Regions from separate parts of the Arthrobacter alpinus genome, predicted to be linked through region 3. Evidence: predicted binding sites of a transcription regulator. Region 3 holds the regulator's gene; each other region holds the start of a gene.
What was found. Region 3 encodes LexA, which represses DNA repair genes until DNA is damaged. Its sites were predicted from a motif close to TCGAACANNTGTTCGA; they were not measured.
Positions count from the first base shown of each region.

Region 1: AOC05_RS11715 (LexA family protein) is a predicted target of LexA. The motif match lies at 965-980, and genes of this name have one in related genera.
Region 2: AOC05_RS07475 (HNH endonuclease signature motif containing protein) is a predicted target of LexA. The motif match lies at 1,447-1,462, and genes of this name have one in related genera.

Region 1 is NZ_CP012677.1:2,600,358-2,602,624, forward strand. Features, by position in the region: gene AOC05_RS20825 (hypothetical protein) at 1-151, opposite strand, end outside; gene AOC05_RS19470 (hypothetical protein) at 304-444, opposite strand; gene AOC05_RS11715 (LexA family protein) at 545-943, opposite strand; gene AOC05_RS11720 (AAA family ATPase) at 1,046-1,537, shown strand; gene AOC05_RS11725 (ferritin-like fold-containing protein) at 1,579-2,267, opposite strand, start outside.
Region 2 is NZ_CP012677.1:1,686,622-1,688,888, reverse strand. Features, by position in the region: gene AOC05_RS07475 (HNH endonuclease signature motif containing protein) at 1-1,165, opposite strand, end outside; partial or broken gene AOC05_RS07470 (dihydrofolate reductase family protein) at 2,080-2,267, shown strand, end outside.
Region 3 is NZ_CP012677.1:933,168-935,434, forward strand. Features, by position in the region: gene AOC05_RS04040 (ATP-dependent DNA helicase) at 1-695, shown strand, start outside; gene lexA (transcriptional repressor LexA) at 796-1,539, opposite strand; gene AOC05_RS04050 (LysM peptidoglycan-binding domain-containing protein) at 1,837-2,229, shown strand.

The DNA of each region.
Region 1 (2,267 bases), 1.7 Mb from region 3:
CCGGCCAGCAGCCCGCACGGCGGGAACACGCCCACCCGTCGAGATGGCAAGCCTCGCGATCTCCTCGATGGCGTCGTGCCGCGTCGGCAGCGTCACTGGGCACCCCTGGAACGTCAACCTCATGGGCGGTGGCATCTGGCGCCACCTCCACAGGGCGAAACCCGTTCTGGGAGATCGCAAGGACCAAGGCCGCCTGCGGAAAAGTAGTTGCACGGAGCAATTGTGTGATCGAAAACCGATCACCAACACTGATGTGCTCTTTGAGCTCATTTGGAAGCCGGTATCGTCCAGCAATTCGGCCAGTTACTCTTCTACTGCCGTCTCTGTGCCTGCATCGTTTTGACCACGGAATTGCGCAATCACTCTGTCAAAGAGTGACTTTGCCAGCAAAAGGTTGCGCTCGCCATCCACCGGATCGGGGCTAGCCGGCAGGTAAATACTCATACTGAGCGGCTCCCGCGAAGAGGCAAGTCGTTGAATATCAACAGTGTGGAGCCTTCTCACCCCTAGCGGTCCACCCGCTTCCTGCCGGACGAAAAGGCACCTAAACGTGGTGCAGGCAGCGGGTGACAACACCCCACACGGTGAGCTCCGCCGCACCTGGGCCACCGCCAGGGACAGGTAACGGCTGGTTGGCGGGCTCTGCGAGCAGGGAGGTTCCGGCGTCGCGCATCACCAAGCGGCGGATCAACAGCTCGCCATCCATCACAGCAACCACCACGGAACCATCCTTGGGCGCAAGGGACCTGTCGACGATGACCTCGTCACCGTCGCTGATACCGGCGCCCGCCATGGAGTCCCCCGCAACGCGCATGATGAACGTGCATGTGCGGTCCCTAATTAGGTGCCTGTTGAGGTCGATGCCGCCGTTGAAATAATCGCGCGCCGGGGAAGGAAACCCTCGGGGGTCGGTGTCCGGGGCAAGCGGCACTGCCAGGTCCATACCAAACACCACACCACCGCCTAGAACAAGTATTCGAGTAATTAGTGTAGCACCGGCAGGCCCCCTCTGTTCCCGAATCGGGGTGCATGCTTAGATGGAACCATGCCCATCCTCATTGTTCTGCGCGGCAATTCCGGCTCCGGGAAGAGCACTGTGGCCAGGGCGTTGCAGCGCGAACTCGGTGCGGCTTGGATCGAGCAGGACTATTTCCGCAGGGTGGTCCTGGGCGAGAGGGGCAACTACTCCCCTCTCACCGTGGAGCTGATTGAACGCTCCAGCGCACTGGCCCTGCGCCACGGGCGCACGGTCATCATGGACGGCATATTCAACGCTTCGAAGTACGGTGAGGCGTTCCGGCGGCTCCGCGACGGACACCCCGGCCCCAGCTGGTTCTACGCCTATGACCTGACGCTGGAAGAGACTGTCCACCGCCACCAAAGCCGCCCGCGCAAGGCTGCCCACTTCGGCGAAAAACAGATGGGCGGATGGTATCGCGGCTGGGACCCGCTGCCCGGGATCCACGAACAGCGCATCCTGGCCGCGGATTCCCTGGAGGCGACTGTGGCGCGAATCCTCACCGATCTCGGGGTTTGAGAATGCGCGACGGGGCGCTGGATGGAGCCCAGCGGGACGAGTTAGGCTGTCAGCCCCAGCTGGCTCATACGCCGGGAATGGCTGCGCGTCAGGGACGTCAGGATTGCGGAAATCTCGGCGGCGGCCTCTTCCTGGGTCCCGTCGGGGCTCAAGCCCACCAGAAAACTGTGCTGCGCTCCAATCCTTTGCGTCTGAGCCAGGGCCTCGCCCACCAGGCGCCGTCCCCACAAAGCCAGCCGTGAGGAAAGCCGCGGGTCCTCCCCCAACATGGTCTGCAACCGTTCCTCCAACAGTGCCCGCTGCTGCTCGCTGGTGCGCACCTGCGCAACCACCTCGCTGGTGTCCGCGTCAAGGTGCGCGCAGATGGCAGCGTAAAAGTCCTCGGTGATGGCATCCACCACATACGCCTTCATCAACGACTCATGCCAGTCGGCGGGCCGGGTCCGCTCATGGAAGGCCTCCACGATCCGCTGGAACGGCAACATGGCTAGCTCCGGGTCCATCCCCATCACTTCCAGACGGGCACACACAATCTCAAAGTGGCCAAACTCGGCCACCGCCATTTTCCCCACGACGGCGCGGTCGCGCAGGGTGGGCGAATAGCGGGCATCGGAGGACAGTCGCTCAAAAGCGGACAACTTCCCGTAGGCAATACTGCCCAGCAGGTCAACGACAAATTTGTCGTAGCGGGCGCTGAGCTCGCCGGCCGAAACTGAATCGTCGGCGTCGG
Region 2 (2,267 bases), 750 kb from region 3:
TGGAACGGCCCAGCACTGTCAGCAGGGGAATGGTGACCAGGACCTGCGCCAGGGGCCGGGTGGCGCTGCCCTGCGCCGGCGCCGCGTCATCGGTTACCGGAACGGTGTCCTGCGCCTGGCCGGCTTTGATGGCGCCGTGACTTTGATCCGGAGAGGTGCCGGTTGCAAGCAGCCATTGCGCAAGCACGTCCAAACGAAGTTGGGTCAAGGTTCGGTGTTCACGTGGCCCCTGCAGGGTGCGGGCTGTGCGGGTGGCTTGGTTCCAGATACCCTGCGCGGCGTCCGCGGGAAGGAACATCGAAAGCCATGACATGCCATCTTGGTCCGGTACAAGCACCAGTTTTCGGTCGGCAACTGCCAATACATGGCGCGTGGCCATGCTGTAGGGGTGGGTGCGTTCCCTCAGGCGGCGGGCGTGGACAAGGAATTTTGCAGTGGTCATTCCAGGTGCCAGATCAAGCAGCTGGTGCTCAAACTCACGCGGTGCTTCGTCCGGAACGGCCTGGCTGCCGGACGGTGTTTTAGTTTCAGCCAGGGTTTGAAGTTGGTCAAGGATTGCGTTGGTGTTGCGCCAGGAGATGGAACCGTTGGACAGTGCCGCCAAGGTATTTGGATGCTGGCGGACTAAGGACGTGCTTTGTCTCTTCAGTTCCGCACCGGAGCATTGGGGAAGGACTAGGGCCGCACAAAGTTCGGCTGTTGTGGAAATCGACAGGACTTCTTGCTGCCACGGGTCCAGTTCGGCAACCATGCCGAGCCTCGTGGACGCGGCGTCAAGCCGTTCGATGGCCCTGGCCTTGAAGGCAGCAATCCCCGATTCGATGAGCGCGAGGCTGCGCAAGGTGGAGACAGAGCACAGGTACTCGGCCTCAGCCAGAGCCTCGATGGAATCGATGTCTAGATCGGAGGATGCGACGGGCAGATGCGGCACGTTGGCCAGTAGTCGGGATAGCTCAAGCGGGTTGGGAACAGGCGGGTTGGGAACAGGTAGGTCGGGAACAGGAGCGCCGGGGCAGGAGAGGTCTCGGGCGCACTGCCGCCGGGCCGGGTATGCCGGATGCTGAACTGGGTAGGCGGCAACTATGCCGGGCGCCGGTGACCACGACCCTGCCGCAGGCTGAGTGCCTGCGCTTTGGGGTATCAGCTCCGGATGGAATTTGTCCATAACACCATTCCATCACCAAAATTAGAACGTACAAACCCCTAATATTGAAGAAGTGAAAAAATATCCGAATAGGCGTGCCTGTGCAGGAGGTAAGGGCGAGTCCTAGCCGCGAGTACGCCACCTCAGCCGCGTATTGGCACTGCAGCCTCCAGCCTGGTCTCCGCTCCCAGCTTCAAGAACATCGGCGAGACGCAAGTTGGCAACCGTCTTCGGCGTTACACCCAACAGCCAGCGATGGTGTCGTTCGGGAGTCTCTCCATGAGTAGCTCTGCCACACGGTGGCGATGATCTGTTCGGGCTGTGAAGCCTTCGCCGAGTAGCCAAAGGCGCCGGCTGGCAGCAGCGGAGCCAGCAGCCCGCGCCCGGTTAAGGTGGCACTACCACCGAGCTCACGAGCGCTTTCGGTGATGACTCAAGAAATAGCTAGCACCCCACGCTTTGTTTCGATTTACCCCGTCCCAAACGTGCCGCTTGTTTAGCCTCTCTTTCTATGAGCTTTAAGACCGTGTGCTTCTCGTGAGGACAGGACACGGTGGGGCCATTGGCCAGCATCATTGGTCGGTGGAGCGTTGGAGTGGGCTGGCCTGCCTGTCAGCTGGAATTCAGTCGGTGTGTAGTCGGTGAAAATTAGGATCGTCTTGGGATGTGGAACGGCGTACCCGAAAGTGTTTACCGCGGCGTGGAGTGTTCGATGCCGAGAACTGTGCCGTACGGCGTTCCTTCACCCGGAGTTGAACACGAGTCCGAGCGCGTCTCACTCGGCCGGCGTATCAAGGCCGGATTCGTGAGCGAACACTTCCGTAGGGCGGTGAGGCTGCTTATCCTCGTTTCATGAGGGACTCCAGCGAAGCTGTGGTCTGGCTAACTGTCGGTCCGCTGAAAACGCACTGCGCGCATCAAGGGAGAGCAACAAGATGAGACCACTTCGATACTCCAACGTCACGCTCGACGGGTGCAGCCACCGCGAGGCAGGGCTCCCGCCGGACGAGGAGTCGATGCGCTACTGGACCAGTGAGATGGAGCGAGCCGATGCCCTGCTGTTCGGCCGTGTGGCCTACAAGATGATGGAGTCGGCATGGCGGAAGCCGGCCACGGGCACGTA
Region 3 (2,267 bases):
GGGGGCTGGGTTTGTTGGGTGCCAACGCGCCGAACTGGACCGGTGCCGACGTCGGCTCCCCCTTCGATTATCCAAAGCAAGGCATGCTGTACGTTGCGGCGCACCTGCAAAAGCCCGGGTTCGGAAATTCTCCGGAGCAGTTGGCCGAGCTGGAGGCACTGATCACTGCCGCAGGGGGAGGGACGCTGGCGTTGTTCTCCTCACGCCGTGCGGCCGAGGACGCTGCCGAAAAGCTGCGCAAGAAGCTCAAGGTCAAGATTCTTTGTCAGGGAGACGCCTCGATCGCCGGCCTGATCAAGGAATTTGCCGAGGAACCCGACACCTGCCTTTTTGGCACCATGTCCTTGTGGCAGGGAGTTGATGTGCAGGGGGCCTCCTGCCGGCTGGTGGTCATTGACAGGATCCCGTTCCCCCGTCCCGACGATCCGCTGGTCACGGCACGGGCCAGGGCCGTGGCCCAAAGCGGGGGGGACGGCTTCATCGCCATCTCCGCAACCCATGCGGCTATTCGCCTGGCCCAGGGCGTGGGCCGGCTTATCCGCTCTAGCAGTGACAGGGGAGTTGTGGCGGTCCTTGATTCCCGCCTGGCCAACGCCAGCTACGGCGGGTTCCTGCGGGCCGCCCTGCCACCTTTTTGGTCCACCAAGGACAGGGCCGTGGCCCTGTCGGCGCTAGAGCGGCTCTCCGGCAAGTAGCCCGGCACGGCCTCGGGATGGTGGGTGCCGGCACCCGCAGCGAGCCACGCACGACAAAGCGCCCCGAGCATTGCCCGGGGCGCTTCTTCGTTGGCATTTGCTAGAGGCTGCGCAGCACCGAGACGACCTTGCCCATGACAGTGGCGTTGTCGCCCAGGATGGGCTCGTAGCGGGTGTTCTGCGGCAACAGCCAGGTGTGGCCATCACGCTGGCGAAACGTCTTGACAGTGGCCTCATCCTCGAGCAGGGCGGCCACAATATCACCATTGTTGGCGGTGTTCTGGCGCCGGATAACAACCCAGTCGCCGTCACAGATGGCGGCGTCAATCATGGAGTCGCCAACCACCTTGAGCATAAAGAGCTCGCCGCTGCCGACGATCTGGCGCGGCAACGGCATGATGTCATCGACCATCTGATCGGCCAGGATAGGACCGCCGGCGGCGATCCGTCCCACCAGCGGAACGAATGCCGTGTCCGAGGAACTGCTGAGTTGTGCAAAATTCAGGCCGTTGGAACTGCGGACCTGCTCCGGTGAGCTCACACCCTCAATGGCAACCACGCCGTCGTCAAGGACGAGGGGAATGAGAACTTCCATGGCACGTGGACGCTTGGGATCACGACGCAGGTAGCCGTGCCGCTCCAACTGGGTGAGCTGGTGGGTGACGCTGGAAAGGCTTGCCAATCCCACGTCGTCGCCAATTTCACGCATGGACGGCGGGTAACCCTTGTCAGCAATAGAGCGCTGGATGCACTCAAGGATCTTCTTTTGGCGGACCGTCAGACCCTTCATGCCGGCCCTGCTCGGTGCCTGGGGGATGCGGTGCGGAGGTTCTGGGAGCGTCATGATCCTTCGGTCCTTTCGTGGATGCCACTAATAATGTCAGTGCCTGCTGGTGGACTGCTTTCAGAGGCGAATCCTTACCCTCAAGATTAAGCCAGAAAAGTGGGAATTTCAAACATTTGTTCTAGCGAGTCTTGTCAGGAGTCGTCAATAGATGCTAAAACAGTAGTAGCGAGTTAGAACATACGTTCTATCGAACAAATTGTTTATGGAAGTTTTGCTCCTGCGGAACGACTGGGACGCCCCGCCTGGTGGGCTCCCACGGGAAGAAACTTCACGGTGTGAAAAGGAGCCTTAGTCATGAGCGCATTGGTGATTTCAACAATTGGACGTCCCGTCCTTGCAGCAACCCCCGGCGCCGCGCCCCTGCGGCTGACCCGGCGAGGGCGCATGATCCTGCTCGGCATTCCGGCCCTGCTGCTCAGCACAGTGCTCGTATTCTCGGTGTTGGCCCTGCTCCTGGGAGCCCTGGCCAGTCCTGCCAACGCCGCCACAAAGTTCAGCCCCATCGACATGGCGGACTACGCAACCACTGTCACGGTCTTGCAAGGCGAGAGTCTGTGGTCCATTGCGGCTGCCAGCGATTCAAGCCGCGATGTTCGAGAAGTCGTGGGTGAGATCGTGGCCTTGAATGAGCTGACCACCAACGTGGTGCAGGCAGGCCAGCAACTGTTTGTCCCGAACCCCAAATAGCCAAATGGTCGGACGTTACCTGTCACAAGTTCAGTCTT